Regions from separate parts of the Cronobacter dublinensis subsp. dublinensis LMG 23823 genome, predicted to be linked through region 2. Evidence: predicted binding sites of a transcription regulator. Region 2 holds the regulator's gene; each other region holds the start of a gene.
The links. Region 2 encodes CRP, which controls carbon source genes, mostly activating them, when cyclic AMP is high. Its sites were predicted from a motif close to ATGTGANNNNNNTCACAT; they were not measured.
Positions count from the first base shown of each region.

Region 1: a site for CRP is predicted at 2,565-2,582, ahead of aaeR (HTH-type transcriptional activator AaeR). Genes of this name have one in related genera too.
Region 3: a site for CRP is predicted at 1,963-1,980, ahead of bhsA (multiple stress resistance protein BhsA). Genes of this name have one in related genera too.
Region 4: a site for CRP is predicted at 1,356-1,373, ahead of AFK67_RS17725 (glycine dehydrogenase). Genes of this name have one in related genera too.

Region 1 is NZ_CP012266.1:416,214-420,623, reverse strand. Features, by position in the region: gene aaeB (p-hydroxybenzoic acid efflux pump subunit AaeB) at 1-1,275, opposite strand, end outside; gene aaeA (p-hydroxybenzoic acid efflux pump subunit AaeA) at 1,281-2,213, opposite strand; gene aaeX (p-hydroxybenzoic acid efflux pump operon protein AaeX) at 2,221-2,424, opposite strand; gene aaeR (HTH-type transcriptional activator AaeR) at 2,600-3,544, shown strand; gene tldD (metalloprotease TldD) at 3,580-4,410, opposite strand, start outside.
Region 2 is NZ_CP012266.1:4,077,482-4,081,891, forward strand. Features, by position in the region: gene AFK67_RS18945 (hydrolase) at 1-599, shown strand, start outside; gene AFK67_RS18950 (YheU family protein) at 600-818, shown strand; gene AFK67_RS18955 (phosphoribulokinase) at 867-1,736, shown strand; gene AFK67_RS18960 (OsmC family protein) at 1,793-2,197, opposite strand; gene crp (cAMP-activated global transcriptional regulator CRP) at 2,506-3,138, shown strand; gene AFK67_RS18970 (YccS/YhfK family putative transporter) at 3,204-4,410, shown strand, end outside.
Region 3 is NZ_CP012266.1:1,757,957-1,762,366, reverse strand. Features, by position in the region: gene mfd (transcription-repair coupling factor) at 1-449, shown strand, start outside; gene ldtC (L,D-transpeptidase LdtC) at 583-1,557, shown strand; gene bhsA (multiple stress resistance protein BhsA) at 1,620-1,877, opposite strand; gene AFK67_RS08055 (TetR/AcrR family transcriptional regulator) at 2,129-2,758, shown strand; gene AFK67_RS08050 (glycine zipper 2TM domain-containing protein) at 3,391-3,930, opposite strand; gene AFK67_RS08045 (NAD(P)/FAD-dependent oxidoreductase) at 4,117-4,410, opposite strand, start outside.
Region 4 is NZ_CP012266.1:3,828,328-3,832,737, reverse strand. Features, by position in the region: gene pmbA (metalloprotease PmbA) at 1-774, shown strand, start outside; gene cybC (cytochrome b562) at 832-1,218, shown strand; gene AFK67_RS17725 (glycine dehydrogenase) at 1,525-1,866, shown strand; gene AFK67_RS17720 (SFCGS family glycine-rich protein) at 1,883-2,245, shown strand; gene AFK67_RS17715 (DUF4312 family protein) at 2,249-2,551, shown strand; gene AFK67_RS17710 (DUF4311 domain-containing protein) at 2,574-3,350, shown strand; gene AFK67_RS17705 (DUF4310 family protein) at 3,361-4,005, shown strand; gene AFK67_RS17700 (amidohydrolase/deacetylase family metallohydrolase) at 4,045-4,410, shown strand, end outside.

The DNA.
Region 1 (4,410 bases), 770 kb from region 2:
CACGACCAGGAAATAGAACGCCCCGAGCGGCAGCGCCGTCAGCATGCCGTAGAGGAAATCGAGTGATACCATGCGGGGGTTTGGCAGACGCATCGCGAGCGCCGTCACGACGGCAATCATGATCATCGCCCCGCTGCCGGAGGTCCAGCCGGTCCAGAGCCAGAACAGCGTGCCCAGCAGGCAGGAGACCGTGGTGCGCCAGAAGTTAATCATGGCGTGGTGGCGCTCCGCCGAGGCGGGCTTGATAACCACTTCGTCGGTCAGCACGTCTTCTTCCACCGCGCTGATTTTCGCGTTGGTGATAACGCCGCGTTTGAGCAGCAAATAACGCGTGGCGGCGCCGACCCAGGTGTAAATCGTCACCGGGGTATCGTGCTCGCCGGTCCAGGAGAGTACGCGACGGATGAATTTCAGGCGGCGGTGCACATCGGCGGCGTTGTCCACCGGCTCGACGAACAGTTCGCGGTATTCAGGCGCTATCGACTCTGGCCGGGTATTCTGGATGAGATAGGTTTCGCAGGCCTGGGTGATTAACGTCAGCGAGAGCGTGTTCAGCGCTTTCAGCCGCCGGTTCGCCCGTCCCCAGCGCGACGACTCCATATTGAGGTTCACGCGCATGCCGTCGAGCGCCGCGGTGCGCCGCACCAGCGCGCCCCAGGCTTTATCGACCTCTTCGCTGTCGCCGTGCGCCATGCAGAGCTGCATCAGGCGGAACTGCTCTACCAGCAGCGCGTCGAGTTCGCGGTCAATCTCTTTTTTAATCGAGCGCGGCGAAAATAACAGGTCGGCGATAATCGCGCAGAAGATCCCAAGCACGATTTCACTACAGCGCTCCAGCGCGAACTGCGGCGCTAGCAGCGGCTCGGTCTGAATGGTGATGACAATAATCAGCGCCGTGTAACCCGCAAGCCCCCAGGCGTAGGAGTTTTCCACTTTCACCAGCGAAGAGACCCAGGTGCAGAAACCTGCCCAGACGCAGCAAACCGTCAGCATCACGACCGGCGCGCGGATCGTGCCGATGATAATCACCAGCGCGGCGAGACAGCCGATAAACGTGCCGATGATGCGTAGCATGCCGCGATAGCGGATAGCGCCGGACCAGGGCTCGCCGCCCGCCGCGAATGCCGGGCCCGCCGCCACGATAGCGGCGGTCAGCACCGCCCAGCGCGGCGTTTCCAGCTGAAAGTGAAACCCGACAAACAGCGCCAGCACAATCGCGGTGGCGAGTTTTATGGCAAAGCGCAGATGCCGGGGATCGATAGACAGGAAGCCCATAGCGGTTAACCGAATTCGCGCAGGCGGTGCATCAGCTTGTTAAAGGCCGATTCGTGGCTGCGGTCGCGGTCGCGCTCGCCGGTCACGACCACGGTCGCCGTGGTGCCGGAAGGGTAAAGATTACCGGGCTGTTTATCGAGGCGAATGCGCACCGGCACGCGCTGGGCCAGACGCACCCACTCGAGGTTGGAATCGACCGTCGCCATGCCTTTATCATCGCGGGTGCTGCTGGCGTTGGTGACGCCCGCCGACACGCTGTCGACGGTGCCGTGCAGCACGTTATTGCTGCCAAGCGGCGTTATCTCCACGCGGAACCCCGGACGCACGCCTTCAAGCTTGGTCTCTTCCATATACGCCTGAACGTAGAAACTGTTCTGTTTGACCAGCGCCACGGCGGTGGAGCCGCGCGTGATAAATTCGCCGGTATAGACGTTAAGGTTAGTGACCCAGCCATCCGCAGGCGCGCGGATCACGGTGCGCTGGAGGTCGAGTTTCGCCAGGTCGCGCGTCGCCTCGGCTTTCGCCAGCTGATGCAGTACGGTTTGCAGGACGTTATTGGCCTGGTCAATCTCTTCACGCGACATCGCCTGGATGCCCAGTTGGTTACGACGACCCGCCTCGCGACGTTTTTCATTCACCAGCGCCTGATAATAGGCGACATCGGCTTCCGCTTCTTCCAGCGACTTCTGGTAGCGCGGTTGGTCTATAGTGAAGAGCACCTGATCTTTCTTCACCAGTTGGTTGTCATGCACGTCGACCGACGTGATAAGCCCGGCGACGTCGGGCGCAATGGCGACCACGTCGGCGCTAAAGCGCGCATCGCGCGTCCAGGGCGACTCGGTATAAAAACTCCAGGCGCGGAAAATGGCGATGAAGGCGAGCACGACCAGCACCACGGTGATGGCTGTGCGGGTTATTTTTGTTGTTAGTACTTTCACATCAACCTCAGACAAACAAGCGCGACAGCAGATAGAACAGACAGCAATAGAGCGCCGTATTGAATAACGCCGGATGCCAGACAAAATCGTAGATCCCGGTCGGGATCAGCGCACGGCGCACCAGCCAGAAAATCGCCAGCGACAGCAGAAGCTCAAAAAAGATCGGCGGAAAGGACAGACCGAATATCACAATGACCGGAAAAAGACTCATGTTGACCTTGATTTGCGTGCAGGCGATTGATTTATAAACTATATTCCGCAACGAGTGACCAGGAATGGCCGGGCGAGAGTGCGGCGGTAGTTATATTGGAAATAATATATTAGCGTAACTGATAGTAAGTTATCTATGATATGTGATCTAAATCACTTTTAAGCCAGAGTGAATAATGGAACGACTAAAAAGAATGTCGGTGTTCGCCAAAGTGGTGGAGCTGGGCTCGTTTACCAGCGCCGCAAGGCAGCTTGAGATGAGCGTCTCCTCTATCAGCCAGACCGTCTCGAAACTGGAAGACGAGTTACAGGTCAAACTGTTAAACCGCAGCACCCGCAGTATTGGCTTAACCGAAGCGGGCCGGATCTACTATCAGGGCTGCCGACGCATGTTGCATGAGGTGCAGGAAGTCCACGAACAGTTATACGCGTTCAACAATAGTCCTATTGGCACGCTGCGCATCGGCTGTTCTTCAACCATGGCGCAAAATGTGCTGGCCAGCCTGACGGCAGGCATGCTACGCGACTATCCGGGGCTGTCGGTCAATCTGGTCACCGGTATTCCCGCGCCGGATCTGATTGCCGACGGGCTGGATGTCGTTATCCGCGTGGGCGCACTCCAGGACTCCAGCCTGTTCTCGAAACGCCTGGGTTCCATGCCGATGGTGGTCTGCGCGGCGAAGAGCTATCTCGCCCAGGCGGGTACGCCGGAAAAACCTGCCGACCTTGCCAACCATTCATGGCTTGAATATAGCGTGCGTCCTGACAACGAATTCGAGCTTATCGCCCCGGAAGGCATCTCGACCCGCCTGCTGCCGCAGGGCCGCTTTGTCACCAACGATCCGATGACGCTCTCCCGCTGGTTAAAAGCAGGCGCAGGTATCGCGTATGTACCGCTAATGTGGGTGATCGATGAGATCAATAGCGGCGAGCTGGAGATCCTCTTTCCACGCTACCAGTCCGATCCGCGGCCGGTCTACGCGCTTTACACCGAAAAGGACAAGCTGCCGCTCAAGGTGCAGGTCTGCATTAACGCGCTGAACGATTATTTCGTGAAGGTGGCGCAGGTCTATCAGGAGATGCGGGGGAGAAACGGAAAGGGAAAAGAGAGCCGCGCGTAATCTCGCCCCTCGCAGTGGAGGGGCGAACAGAAGGCTTACGCGGTACCGCCGACCGTGAGGTTATCCACTTTCAGCGTCGGCTGACCGACGCCCACCGGCAGGCTCTGACCCTCTTTGCCGCAGACGCCGACGCCGTTATCGAGCTTCACATCGTTGCCCACCATCGAAATCTGCTGCATCGCCTCGATACCGGAGCCGATAAGCGTCGCGCCCTTCACCGGCTTCGTTACTTTCCCTTTTTCAATCAGGTAGGCTTCAGAGGTCGAGAAGACGAACTTACCGGAAGTAATATCCACCTGGCCGCCGCCAAAATTCGGGGCGAAGATACCGTACTCTACAGACTCGATAATCTCCTGCGGCGTCGATTTCCCGGCCAGCATATAGGTGTTGGTCATACGCGGCATCGGCAGGTGCGCGTAAGATTCACGGCGACCATTACCGGTCGGCGCAACGCCCATCAGGCGCGCGTTAAGCTTATCCTGCATGTAGCCTTTCAGGATGCCGTTCTCGATAAGCACGTTGTACTGCCCCGGAACGCCTTCGTCATCAATCGCCAGCGAGCCGCGACGGTTGGCAAGCGTGCCGTCGTCGACAACGGTGCAGAGTTCAGAAGCGACCAACTGGCCCATCTGACCACTGAATACCGACGTGCCGCGACGGTTGAAATCGCCTTCGAGACCGTGACCGACCGCTTCGTGCAGCAACACGCCAGGCCAGCCCGCGCCCAGCACCACCGGCAGCGTACCGGCGGGCGCCGCGACGGCGCTCAGATTGACCAGCGCCATACGCACGGCTTCACGCGCCCAGGCCTCGGCACGTACTTCGCCGTCGGTATCTTCCATAAACCACTCGTAGCCAAAACGTCC
Region 2 (4,410 bases):
ATGAACGCTTCGGCACGGTGCCGACAGCGGCGGTCGGGTACTCGCTCGGCGGCAATATGCTCGGCTGCCTGATGGCGGAGATTGACGCCGCCTTCCCGCTTACCGCCGGGGTCATTGTTTCCGCGCCGTTTATGCTGGAGCACTGCTGCAATCATATGGAAAAAGGGTTTTCGCGCTTTTATCAGTTCTATCTGCTGAACCTGCTGAAAGCCAACGCGACCCGCAAGCTGAAGGCCTGGCCTGGCACGCTGCCCGTCGACCTCGCCCAGCTTAAACGCCTGCGCCGCATTCGCGATTTCGACGATCTCATCACCTCGAAGATCCACGGCTACCGCGATGCCGTCGATTATTACCAGCAGTGCAGCGCCCTGCCGCGGCTCGCGGCGATTACTCGTCCGACGCTGATTATCCACGCCAAAGATGACCCGTTTATGGATCATCATGTGATCCCCGACACGACCACGCTGCCTGCTAATATTGAGTATCAGCTGACGGAGCACGGCGGTCACGTGGGCTTCGTCGGCGGCACGCTGCGTCAGCCGAAAATGTGGCTTGAGCAGCGCATTCCTGACTGGTTAACCCCTTATCTGGACCGATAAATGATCATTCCCTGGCAAGACATCGCGCCCGACACGCTGGAGCGCCTGATTGAAGCCTTCGTCTTGCGCGAAGGCACCGATTATGGTGAACATGAACGCTCGCTTGAGCAAAAGGTCGCCGATGTACGGCGTCAGTTGCAAAGCGGCGAAGCCGTTCTGGTGTGGTCTGAACTGCACGAAACGGTCAATATCATGCCGCGCTCGCAGTTTCGCGGTTAACGTTGCCAGGCGGAGCCTTGCCCCGCCGCTTCAGGGAGTTGTCTCGCTATGTCTGCCAAACATCCGGTTATCGCCGTCACGGGCTCCAGCGGCGCGGGCACCACGACCACCAGCCTCGCGTTTCGTAAAATCTTCGCCCAGCTGAATCTTCACGCCGCCGAAGTGGAAGGCGACAGCTTTCACCGTTATACGCGCCCGGAAATGGACATGGCAATTCGCAAGGCGCGCGATCTGGGCCGCCATATCAGCTATTTCGGCCCGGAGGCGAATGATTTCGGCCTGCTGGAGCAAACCTTTGTGGAATACGGCCTGACCGGCAAAGGGCAGTCGCGCAAATATCTGCACACCTACGATGAAGCCGTGCCCTGGAACCAGGTGCCGGGCACCTTTACGCCCTGGCAGCCGCTGCCGGAACCGACCGACGTGCTGTTTTATGAAGGCCTGCACGGCGGCGTGGTGACGCCGCAGAACGACGTGGCGAAGCATGTCGATTTACTGGTGGGCGTGGTGCCTATCGTCAACCTGGAGTGGATCCAGAAAATGATCCGCGATACCAGCGAGCGCGGGCATTCCCGCGAGGCGGTGATGGACTCCGTGGTGCGTTCGATGGAGGATTACATCAACTACATCACGCCGCAGTTCTCGCGCACGCATATCAACTTCCAGCGCGTGCCAACGGTGGACACCTCTAACCCGTTCGCCGCCAAAAGCATTCCGTCGCTCGACGAAAGCTTCGTGGTTATCCATTTCCGCAACCTGGACAATATCGATTACCCCTGGCTGCTCGCGATGTTGCAGGGCTCGTTTATTTCGCACATCAATACGCTGGTGGTGCCGGGCGGCAAAATGGGGCTGGCGATGGAACTCATCATGCTGCCGCTGGTGCAGCGACTGATGGAAGGCAAGGAGATACAGTAACGCCGTATCGATAAGCCGTTGGGCGGGTCAGCGCAGCGCCGCCCGCCGTCACACGCTTACCCTTCTGTCACTTCGTACGAATGGGTAATATTCACGCCCTTGCCAAGCATCAAGGCGACCGAACAATACTTCTCCGCCGACAGGTCTACCGCACGCGCAACCGCCGCATCTTTCAACTCTTTACCCGTCACAACGAAATGCAGGTTGATATGCGTAAACAGGCGCGGCGCCTCTTCGCGACGCTCGGAGGTGAGCTTCACTTCGCAGTCGGTCACGTCGTGACGGCCTTTTTGCAGAATAGAGACCACGTCGATCGCGCTGCAGCCGCCGGCGGCCATCAGCACCATTTCCATCGGGCTCGGCGCTTTGTCGCCGGAGTTGCCATCCATCAGGATCTGGTGCCCTGACGCCGACTCGCCCAGGAAGGTTAAGCCTTCCACCCATTTCACTCGTGCGTGCATGATAATCGCTCCAGGCTATTCATTTTACTGACAGATTACTCGGCCCCGTCATAAGAGGCAACGGAAGGCGACCTGCGTCAAGCTGAAACGAGACAACAGGAGACACCTGTGAAAAGCTATGCTAAAACAGTCTGGATGCAGCGGCGATACATTGATGTTACGCATGTATGCAGAGGAGAGACAATTTATCGGCTGCGACGTCCACGGACAGCCAACTTCCCTGGATGCGGGAAGATGATGATTGCAAAGCCAGACAGGGGTTACGCGCCCTGTCTTTGGAGCCAGTTTAAAACAGAGGATAACCGCGCATGGTGCTTGGCAAACCGCAAACAGACCCGACTCTTGAATGGTTCTTGTCTCATTGCCACATTCATAAGTATCCATCTAAGAGCACGCTGATTCACCAGGGTGAAAAAGCGGAGACGCTGTACTACATCGTCAAAGGCTCAGTGGCAGTGCTGATCAAAGATGAAGAGGGCAAGGAGATGATCCTCTCGTACCTGAACCAGGGAGACTTCATCGGCGAACTGGGTTTGTTCGAGGAAGGTCAGGAGCGCAGCGCCTGGGTTCGCGCTAAAACTGCCTGTGAAGTGGCTGAGATCTCTTACAAAAAATTCCGTCAGCTGATTCAGGTAAACCCGGATATTCTGATGCGTCTCTCTTCGCAGATGGCGCGTCGCCTGCAGGTCACCTCTGAAAAAGTCGGTAACCTGGCGTTCCTCGACGTGACGGGCCGCATCGCGCAGACGCTGCTGAATCTCGCCAAACAGCCGGACGCCATGACTCACCCGGACGGCATGCAGATCAAAATCACCCGTCAGGAAATCGGCCAGATCGTGGGCTGCTCCCGCGAAACCGTGGGCCGTATCCTGAAGATGCTTGAAGATCAGAACCTGATCTCCGCGCACGGAAAAACCATCGTGGTTTACGGAACCCGCTAAGGTTCCTGAAAAAAACGGCGTGTCGCTTCGGTAACACGCCGTTTTTGTTTCTATACTTCTCCCCTATGTGGCGTCGTCTTATCTATCACCCTGAAATCAATTACGCTTTGCGGCAAACGCTGATCTTAAGCCTGCCGGTCGCAGTGGGATTGCTGCTGGGTCACTTACAACAGGGGCTGTTGTTCTCGCTGGTGCCCGCGTGCTGCAACATTGCCGGTCTCGATACCCCGCATAAACGCTTCTTCAAACGGCTCATCATCGGCGCGTCGCTGTTTGCGTTAAGCAGCCTCGCCGTGCAGTTTCTGCTGTTGCAGGCGGTGCCGCTGCCGCTCATTCTGCTGATGCTGGCGCTGCTGCTCGGCGTGACAGCGGAAATCAGCCCGCTGCATGCACGCCTGTTGCCCGCATCGCTTATCGCGGCGATTTTCACGTTAAGCCTCGCCGGGAATATGCCCGTCTGGCAGCCGATGCTGCTCTATGTTCTCGGCACGCTCTGGTATGGCGCGTTTAACGGCTTCTGGTTCTGGCTATGGCGCGAACAGCCACTGCGCGAGTCGTTAAGCCTGATTTATCAAAGCCTCGCCGACTACTGCGAGGCTAAATACAGCCTGCTGACGCGCCATACCGACCCGGAGCAGGCCTTGCCGCCCCTGCTGGTGCATCAGCAAAAAGTGGTGGATCAGATAAGCCAATGCTATCAGCAGTTGCAGATGCTGGCCGCGACCCGACAGAACGGCTACAAGCGCCTGCTGCGCGCCTTTCAGGTGGCGCTCGATCTCCAGGAGCATATCTCGGTCTCGCTGCATCAACCCGGTGAAGTGCAAAAGCTGGTGGAGCGCAGCCACGCTGAAGAGGTGCTGCGCTGGACGGCGCAAACCGTGGCGACGCGCCTGCGCACGCTCTCCGACGATATCCTCTATCACCGCTATTCGCGCCGCTTCACGATGGACAAGCAGATCGAGGCGCTCGCAAAAATCGCCCGCCAGCACCCTGACAACCCGGTCGGGCAGTTTTGCGAATACCATTTCAGCCGCATCGCCCGTGTGCTGCGTACCCAGCGCCCGCTTTATGCCCGCGATTTAATGGACAACGGTCAGCGCCGCCTGCCGCTCCTGCCCGCGCTGAAAAGCTATCTGTCGTTCAAATCGGCGGCGCTGCGCACGGCGGCGCGGCTTGGCGTGATGCTCGCGGCGGCGGGCCTGCTGGCGAGCGTGTTTCAGCTGCCGAAGCCGTACTGGATCCTGATGACGGTGCTCTTTGTTACGCAAAACG
Region 3 (4,410 bases), 2.1 Mb from region 2:
AGCAGACCGAAGTGGAGCTGCGGATGCCCTCGCTGCTGCCGGAAGCCTTTATCCCGGACGTCAACACGCGCCTGTCGTTCTACAAGCGCGTTGCCAGCGCCAAAAAAGAGCAGGAGCTTGAAGAGATCAAAGTCGAGCTTATCGACCGCTTTGGCCTGCTGCCGGATCCGGCGCGCAATCTGCTGGATATCGCCGCCCTGCGCCAGCAGGCGCAGAAGCTGGGCGTGCGTAAAATCGAGGCAAACGAGAAAGGCGGCACCATTGAGTTTGCCGAGAAGAACCATGTTGATCCGGGCTGGCTTATCGGTCTGCTGCAAAAAGAGCCGCAGCATTACCGCCTCGACGGTCCGACGCGCCTGAAGTTCTTCCGCGAGCTTGACGAGCGTAAAACCCGTATGGAGTGGGTGCGTCAGTTTATGGCGCAACTCGCCGAGCACACCCTGCCGTAATCCACCACGCCCCGCTCAGGGGCGTAACTTTACAATCCTTTGCAATCGTCCAGGGTTTCCCTGGACGAACCCCCGCCATACTTCTCTCTTTATCGATAAATTACAAAAACTTCTCGGCCTTTGGGATCTGTAAATGAAAAGAGAAAATGCGCGTTTTACCCGCTGGCTGTCCTGGCTGGCTTTCGCCGCGAGCGTGACGCTTGGCGCAAGCCACGCGATGGCGAATACGTACCCGCTACCGCCGCCTGGCAGTCGGCTTATCGGCGAAACCCTTTACCATACGGTCGCCGACGACGGCGGCTCGCTGGAAGCGATCGCCAAACGCTATAACGTCGGCTTTCTGGCGCTGTTGCAGGCCAATCCGGGCGTCGACCCGTATGTGCCGCGCGCGGGCAGCGTGCTGACTATTCCGCGCCAGATGCTGCTGCCGGACGCGCCGCGCGAAGGCATTCTGATAAACCTCGCCGAACTGCGGCTCTACTACTTCCCGCCCGGCGAAAACAGCGTCACTGTCTACCCGATAGGCATCGGCCAGCTTGATGGCGACACGCTGACGCCTACGATGCAAACGTCGGTCTCGCAAAAACGCGCTAACCCCACCTGGACCCCGACCGCCAATATTCGCGCGCGCTATAAAGCCCAGGGCATTGACCTGCCGCCGGTAGTGCCTGCCGGGCCGGATAACCCGATGGGCCATCACGCGATCCGTCTCGCGGCTTACGGCGGCGTGTATCTTCTGCACGGTACGAATGCGGATTTCGGTATCGGGATGCGCGTAAGCTCCGGCTGTATCCGCCTTCGCGATGACGACATCAAACATCTGTTCCGCGTGGTGCCGGTCGGGACGCGCGTGAATATTATCAATGCGCCGGTGAAAGCGTCGGTCGAACCGGACGGACGTCATCTGGTGGAAGTGCATCAGCCACTGTCAAAACGGATTGAGGACGATCCGAAGACGCTGCCGATTGTACTGAACGCGGCGCTGACGGCGTTCCAGTCTGCGCCGCAGACCGACCGGGACGTCATGGAGCACGCGCTGCTCCTGCGTTCCGGCATACCGGTCAACGTCACCACGCACTCGCCAGAACCCGCCCCTGACGCCATCTGAGCCCGGAACGAAAAAAGGCCCTGTCCAGTGACAGGGCCTTATGCTGTGTAAAGCGCTTCGGCTTATTTATAAATAACCGCCGTGCCGTGCAGGGTGTTCGGGCCATTTGCCGACGTGATGCGGAAGGATTTCGCACCGGCTTCATCCGCTTTTTGCGCCAGCTCAGCTTCCAGCGACGACAGGTTAGTGCCAGCGGTGGCGGAGATAGTACCGACTTTCTGCTGGCCTGCAGGGGTTGACTGGACCTGGACTGCAGCAACGCTTGCGAATGACAGTGAACTCAGGATGGCGGCGGCGAATAGCATGTTGACGTTTTTCATAGGGTAACCTTTTTTATCAGTAAGACGGACAGGTAACAGTGGGTCGTTAAGATTATTTAATTAACGATCGATAGTAAAATGATAGTTGTGATCTGCATCACCTGTCAATATTATTCTTAACGATCGTTATTTTAATGTTATCTTCACGCCTCACCGGCCATGAAAACCACATCCGGCGCGGTTTTGCTGGTACTCCCGAGGCAAAAAGGGGTATTTTGGAGGCAGGTTTGATAAAGAGGTTAAACGGCACCATGACAACAGACACCCAAAGTTGTGCAAAAAAAAGCCGTGGCCGACCGAAAGTGTTCGACAGGGAAGCGGCGCTTGATAAGGCCATGGCACTATTCTGGCAGCACGGCTACGAAGCCACGTCGCTGGCGCATCTGGTCGAAGCGACTGGCGCCAAAGCGCCGACGCTGTACGCGGAGTTCACCAATAAAGAGGGGCTGTTCCGCGCCGTACTCGACCGTTATATCGCGCGTTTTGCGCAGCAGCAGGAGACGCTGCTGTTTCGCGCCGATAAACGCGTCGGAGAAGCGCTGTACGACTATCTCTGCGCGGTGGCAAACTGCTTTGCCAGCAAAGAGACGCCCGCAGGCTGCTTTATGGTGACGACGTCCGCGGCGCTCGCCGCATCGTCAGACGAGATCGCCGCCACGCTCAAGGCGCGTCACACGCAGCGCGAAGCGATTCTGCTGCGTTTTCTGAGCGAGCGGCAGGCCCAAAACGAAATTCCGCAAGAATGCAACCTGCCCGCCCTGGTACGCTTCATCAGTTGTCTGGTGCATGGTATGTCAGTGAGCGCGCGCGAAGGCGCCACGCAGGAAGAATTAATTCAAATTGTGAATATGACCATGCGGTTGTGGCCGCACCTCCTGTAAAGCACCCCACTGCCACCTGAGAGCGGCTCCTGCCGCTCTCTTTTTTCATATTAATTCCATGAATCATCGCCGTTTCGCTGAAGGCCCTTCTGTGCTGTTTATTAATAGGAAATAACTGGCAAATATATCCTCCAGAGTCGCTACTCTTTGATCGTCATAAAAATGATTATTCGTGTGCTAATTAATTAGCACCATCAATTATTAGAACTGGAGTTATTTACGTCATGAAGACGGGGCCATGCAGGGACGAGGACGTTTTTCCACACAGTATCCGTGGTGTATCAAGTTTCAAAGAGGGAAGACAAGAGACGCGTTTTGGCTATACACCTACAGAAGGAAGATGAAAATGGCTTTGCTATTACCATTATTTAAGGTGTTAATAGTAATAACATTGTTATTTGGCCTTTGGTTGTTCTGCGGTGGTTCTATTCTTTATGCATTTTTGTCAGTGCTGATCACTGGTTTTATTTTATTCAGACAACACAGTGCTATGTAATTCAAACGCTCATGCCTCGCCTTCAGTGACGCATGAGCGTTTTCGCTTTTGCGCGCCGTGAATCTAATCGGCAGACATAAAAAAGCCCCTCTGCCTGAGTGCAAGAGGGGCAATGGTGCGTAACGCTATTTTATTTTCAGGTTTTCTGATTCAGTACCAGCTGTCCGTTGCTGTCGAGCGGAATACGGCTGCCCGGATCGTTGTCCATACGGATTTTGCCCTGCTCTTCCCCGATGCGGTACGTCACGTCATAACCCAGCATTTTCTCTGATTTGTCATAGACGGTTTTGCAGCGCTGCTGCTGCGTGGTGTAGGTATCACCCTCCTGCAGATGGCCCTGGATCTGGTTGCCGGCATAGCCGCCGCCCAGCGCGCCCACGACCGTCGCGACATCTTTACCGCGCCCGCCGCCGAACTGATGGCCGATAACGCCGCCTGCGACCGCGCCCAGTACCGAGCCGGTCAGGCGGTTTTCATCCTGCACCGGACGACGGTGCGTCACGGTGACATTACGACATTCCTGACGCGGCGTTTTAACCGTCTCTTTAATCGGCGTGGCGGAAACCACCTGGGCATATTTCGGCGAAGGACTGAACACATCCAGACTGGCCACCGCCGCCACGCCCAGCGCAGCAACCACCCCAATACCGATACCCGCTAACATTGATTTATTCACAGGAATTCCTCCCGGCTGTGCAATTAGTAACAATTTTGCAATTGAGTAAGCGAATGGCAAATCAGAAAACGACTCAAAAAAAGGAATTAGCCGGGGCGAATCAGCGGATTGAGAGAAGTCTGAAGGGAAAGTGTGACGGAAATAAAATGTCATCCGCCCCTGCGTGCGCAGAGGCGGATGCGTTACTTAGTGCAGCTTCAGGCGCGGGCGGATCACCCTGTTGATGCTGCCTACCAGCATCATCAGGCCAGTTTTGAAATAGCCATGCAGCGCTATCTGGTGCATACGGTACAGCGAGATGTAAACAAAGCGCGCGATACGTCCTTCGATCATCATCGAGCCGCGCATCAGGTTGCCCATCAGGCTGCCGACGGTGGAGAATTTCGACAGCGACACCAGCGAGCCTTTGTCTTTATAGACGTATGGCTTGAGCGGCTTGCCTTTGATCTGCGCCAGGATGTTATCCAGCGCGCAGGTAGC
Region 4 (4,410 bases), 250 kb from region 2:
ATCGCGGAAGAAAACGGCGACATGGAACGCGACTACGCCTACACCATCGGCCGCGCGCTGGGCGATCTGGAATCGCCGGAGTGGGTCGGTGAAGAGTGCGCCCGCCGCACGCTGTCCCGCCTCTCGCCGCGCAAACTGCCGACCATGAAAGCGCCGGTGATTTTTGGCCGCGAAGTGGCGACCGGGCTGTTTGGTCATCTGGTCGGCGCGATCAGCGGCGGCGCGGTATACCGTAAATCGACGTTCCTGCTCGACTCGCTCGGCAAACAGATCCTGCCGGAGTGGCTGACCATTGAAGAGCATCCGCACCTGCGCAAAGGTCTCGCCTCAACGCCGTTCGACAGCGAAGGCGTGGCGACCTCGCGCCGCGACATTATCAAAGACGGCGTGCTGCAACAGTGGCTGCTTACCAACTACTCCGCGCGCAAGCTGGGGCTGAAAAGCACTGGTCACGCGGGCGGCATCCACAACTGGCGCATCAACGGGCGCGGCCTGAGCTTTGAGCAACTGCTGAAAGAGATGGGTACCGGTCTTGTCGTGACCGAGCTGATGGGTCAGGGTGTCAGCGGCATCACTGGCGATTACTCGCGCGGCGCGGCGGGCTTCTGGGTGGAGAACGGTGAAATCCAGTATCCGGTGAGCGAAATCACCATCGCCGGCAACCTCAAAGAGATGTGGCGCAATATGGTTACCATTGGTGACGATATTGAAACACGTAGCAATATTCAGTGTGGTTCAGTACTGCTGCCGGAGATGAAAATCGCCGGTGAGTAAGGCAAGGGCGCCCGTTGCGGCGCCTTTTTTTCGTCATAACAATAAAAAGGTGAGTCAATGCGTAAGCAAGCGTTAGCGATGTTAGCGGTCTCCTCTCTGTTGTTCACCAGCGCCGCGGCGTGGGCGGATCTGGAAGACAACATGGACACCCTCAATGAAAACCTGAAAGTCGTGCAGAAAACCAGCGATGCGGCAGAGATGAAAACGGCGCTCACGAAAATGCGTGAGGCGGCGCTGGAAGCCAAAAAGGAAACCCCGCCGAAACTTGAAGATAAACCGGCTGACAGCCCGGAAATGAAAGATTTCCGCCACGGTCTCGACACGCTGGTAGGCCAGATTGACGGCGCGCTGAAGCTGGTTGATGAAGGCAAAATCAAAGAGGCGCAGGTGAGCGCCGAAGACTTCAAAACCACCCGCAACACCTATCACAAGAAATACCGTTAAGCCCCTTTCTGCGCGGCGGTTCGCCGCCGCGTTCCCCTCGTTTTCCCACTGCCATAAGCAACGCTTATTCACCGCTGTCTTTCACGCGCGGCGTCGCAAGCCCGATATTTTCTTTTCCGGTCTGCTGACCCCCCACCTGGTGACATTCATCACATTTATCTAGTGATTTATATCTATTCACAGATTTTATGTGGGACGGATCACTGCCGCCGTTCTCCTTTCCACTTCGAAGTGGAAAACAACTCGCTACAAACCTTTAACACCCGCCGCTACTGTGACTTCAGCGCAATCAACCAGGTATGCAGAGTGAATAACGGAGCGGTAATGAACAACGCGGGATGTCAACACACGGAATGCGCCGCGACGCTTGCCGAGCGGATGCTTGGCGAGGTTTACGCGCTGCTCGAACGTCACCAGATAGCGCCGAACGCCGTGCAGCGGCAGATGCTCAGCTCGCATGTGCGGGCCATGGCGCACCGCGCGGTGACGGGCGAGCCGCTGCCGGAAGTCGAAGAGAGCCTGTTTGAGGAGATCTCCCCAGCCTCTATGACGCTTGCGCGTGAAATTGTGGCGCAGTTCGGCAACCTGCCCGATGAAGAGGCCTGGCTGTTGTCGGTGCACTTCGAGGTAGCGAAAGAGAATCTTTAACCTTCAGGAGCGAACCATGGAACAGATTACGGTAGTGATTGGCGATCGTCTGGGCAAAGGCCAGAAAGTGGCGGCGGGGGTCGAAAAGGCGGGCGGACGCGCCGTGGTGGTACCGGGTGTGGCGGCAGATATGAAGCTTGGCGACGTCATGAAAACCGAAGGCGCGACGTTCGGCATCTCGTTTTGCGGCAGCGGCGGCGCAGGCGCTATCACCGCGCAAACCAAACATGGGTACAAAGCCAAATATGGTATGCGCTCTGTCGAAGAGGGCGTCACCGCCATCAACGAGGGCTGCAATGTGCTGGGCTTCGGCTTTATGGATAAAGAAGAGCTGGGCGAGCGGCTGGTGGAAGCCTGGAAAAAGAAATACGGCGCATAACGTATGAAAGAACAATTCACCACCACGGTGACGGTGCAAGGCAAAGGCGAGGCACGCGCACGCGCGTTTGCCGATGCCTTAAATCAGGTTCAGGCGGCGGTGATGAAAGCCTCGCCGCACATCTTACTGCGCATTGAGCCACAGGAGGTGCAGGTTGTTCATGCGCGGGAAACGGTGCGCAAAGAAGCGTTTCTGTTTTTCTTTTTGCGCCGGGAACGACGGACTTTCAGCGTGGCGCTGGAGGTGACCGTCAACGTGACCGCCATCAATCTCGACAAGGTGGATTTCGTCACGCAACACAGCTGATCGTTACTATAAGGGCAGACGAATGTTCCTGATAATTTTAATAAAATCGCTCATCATCGGCGGCCTGGTCGGCGTTGGCGTGGGCGCCGGGGCCGCACGCATGTTTCATGCGCCCACCACGCAGGGGATGGGCGCCTTTCGTACCCTCGGCGAGCTGAACGCCTGCGAAGGCGATCCGGCCTCGCATTTCTCCTTTGGGTTAGGGTTCTTCTTTAACGCCTGGGCCTCGTCCGTCGCGGCGGGCGCGTTCACGCAGGATGTGGACCACCGCATTATCCCCAACTGGGGCGCGGCGGCGCTGATGGTGAAAAACCGCAACCTCGGCGAAACCCTGCACAATCCGAAAAAAATGGCTATCGCCTGCGGGCTTATCGGCATGGCGGTCGTCACGTTCCTGAATACCACGGCCTCTGCCGTGCCGGAAGCCTTACAGGTGACCGCCGTCAAAGTGCTGGTGCCTGCCGCCAACCTGCTTGTGAATACAGTCATGCCGGTGATTTTCTGGCTGGCCGCTATCGACGCCGGTAAAAAATCGGGTTTCTGGGCTACCGTCTTCGGCGGCGCGGCGCAGCTGATTATGGGCAACGCCGTACCGGGCCTGGTGCTTGGCATTCTTATCGGCAAAGGCGTCGAGGAGAGCGGCTGGAACCGCGTCACCAAAGTGATGATGGTCGCCATTGTGCTGCTGTTTGTGCTGAGCGCCTTCTTCCGCGGCTTCGACATGAAAATGATCGAATCTTTCCACCTGACCGTGCCGGACTGGCTCAGTCTTATCCACAACTCGCTGAGCGGCAAATAAGGAGCGCGTAATGGAAGAGAACAAAGGTTTCTGGTACGCCGACTGGTCATTCCCGATCTTCGTCGGCCTGCTCTCCTCCGGCGTGTTCGCCGGAACGCACATGTACTACCTCTACGGCATCGGCGCGTTTAACGAAGTGGCGTTCGTGGCGATGCTCAAAGCCGGGATCGACACGGGCGTTTACGGCGCGGTGGCGGCGTTCGGCGCGAGTTTTCTCTTTGCGCGCATTATCGAAGGTTCGCTGGTAGGGATCCTGGATATCGGCGGCGCCATCCAGACCGGCGTAGGGCTCGGTGTTCCGGCGCTGCTGCTCGGCGCGGGCATTGTCTTCCCGGTGGCGAACTTCGCCGCCTCGCTGGCGACCGGGCTGCTGATTGGCCTCGCTATCGGTTACGTCATCATTCTGGCGCGTAAATTCACCATCAACCAGAGCGACTCCACCTACGGGGCGGACGTCATGATGGGCGCGGGCAACGCCTCCGGGCGCTTTCTCGGGCCGCTGATTATCCTGAGCGCGATGACGGCGTCGATACCTATCGGCATCGGCTCGCTCGTCGGCGCGCTGCTGTTCTACCTCTGGCAGAAGCCTATCACCGGCGGCGCTATTCTCGGCGCGATGATCCTGGGCTCGCTGTTCCCGGTCGCGATCGGTTAACCGCGCGAGCGCTGCGGCGCCCGCCCTTAAGGAGTGCCTATGTTTGACCTGATCCTGCGTCAGGCGCGGCTGGTGGACGACACGCTGGCGGATATCGCCATTAAAGACGGCGTCATCGCCGCGCTTGGCGAGGTTTCCGGCGCGGCGTGCGAGACGCGCGAGCTCAACGGCGAACATTACGTGAGCCCCGGCTGGATAGACCTGCACGTCCACTGCTACCCGAAATCGCCGATTTATCACGATGAGCCGGACGCGGTCGGTATCGCGACGGGCGTCACGACGGTCGTGGACGCGGGCAGCACCGGCGCGAACGATATTGACGACTTTTACGCGCTGACGCGCGGCGTCGCGACTGACGTGCTGGCGCTGCTCAATATCTCGAAGGTCGGGCTAATCGCCCAGAAT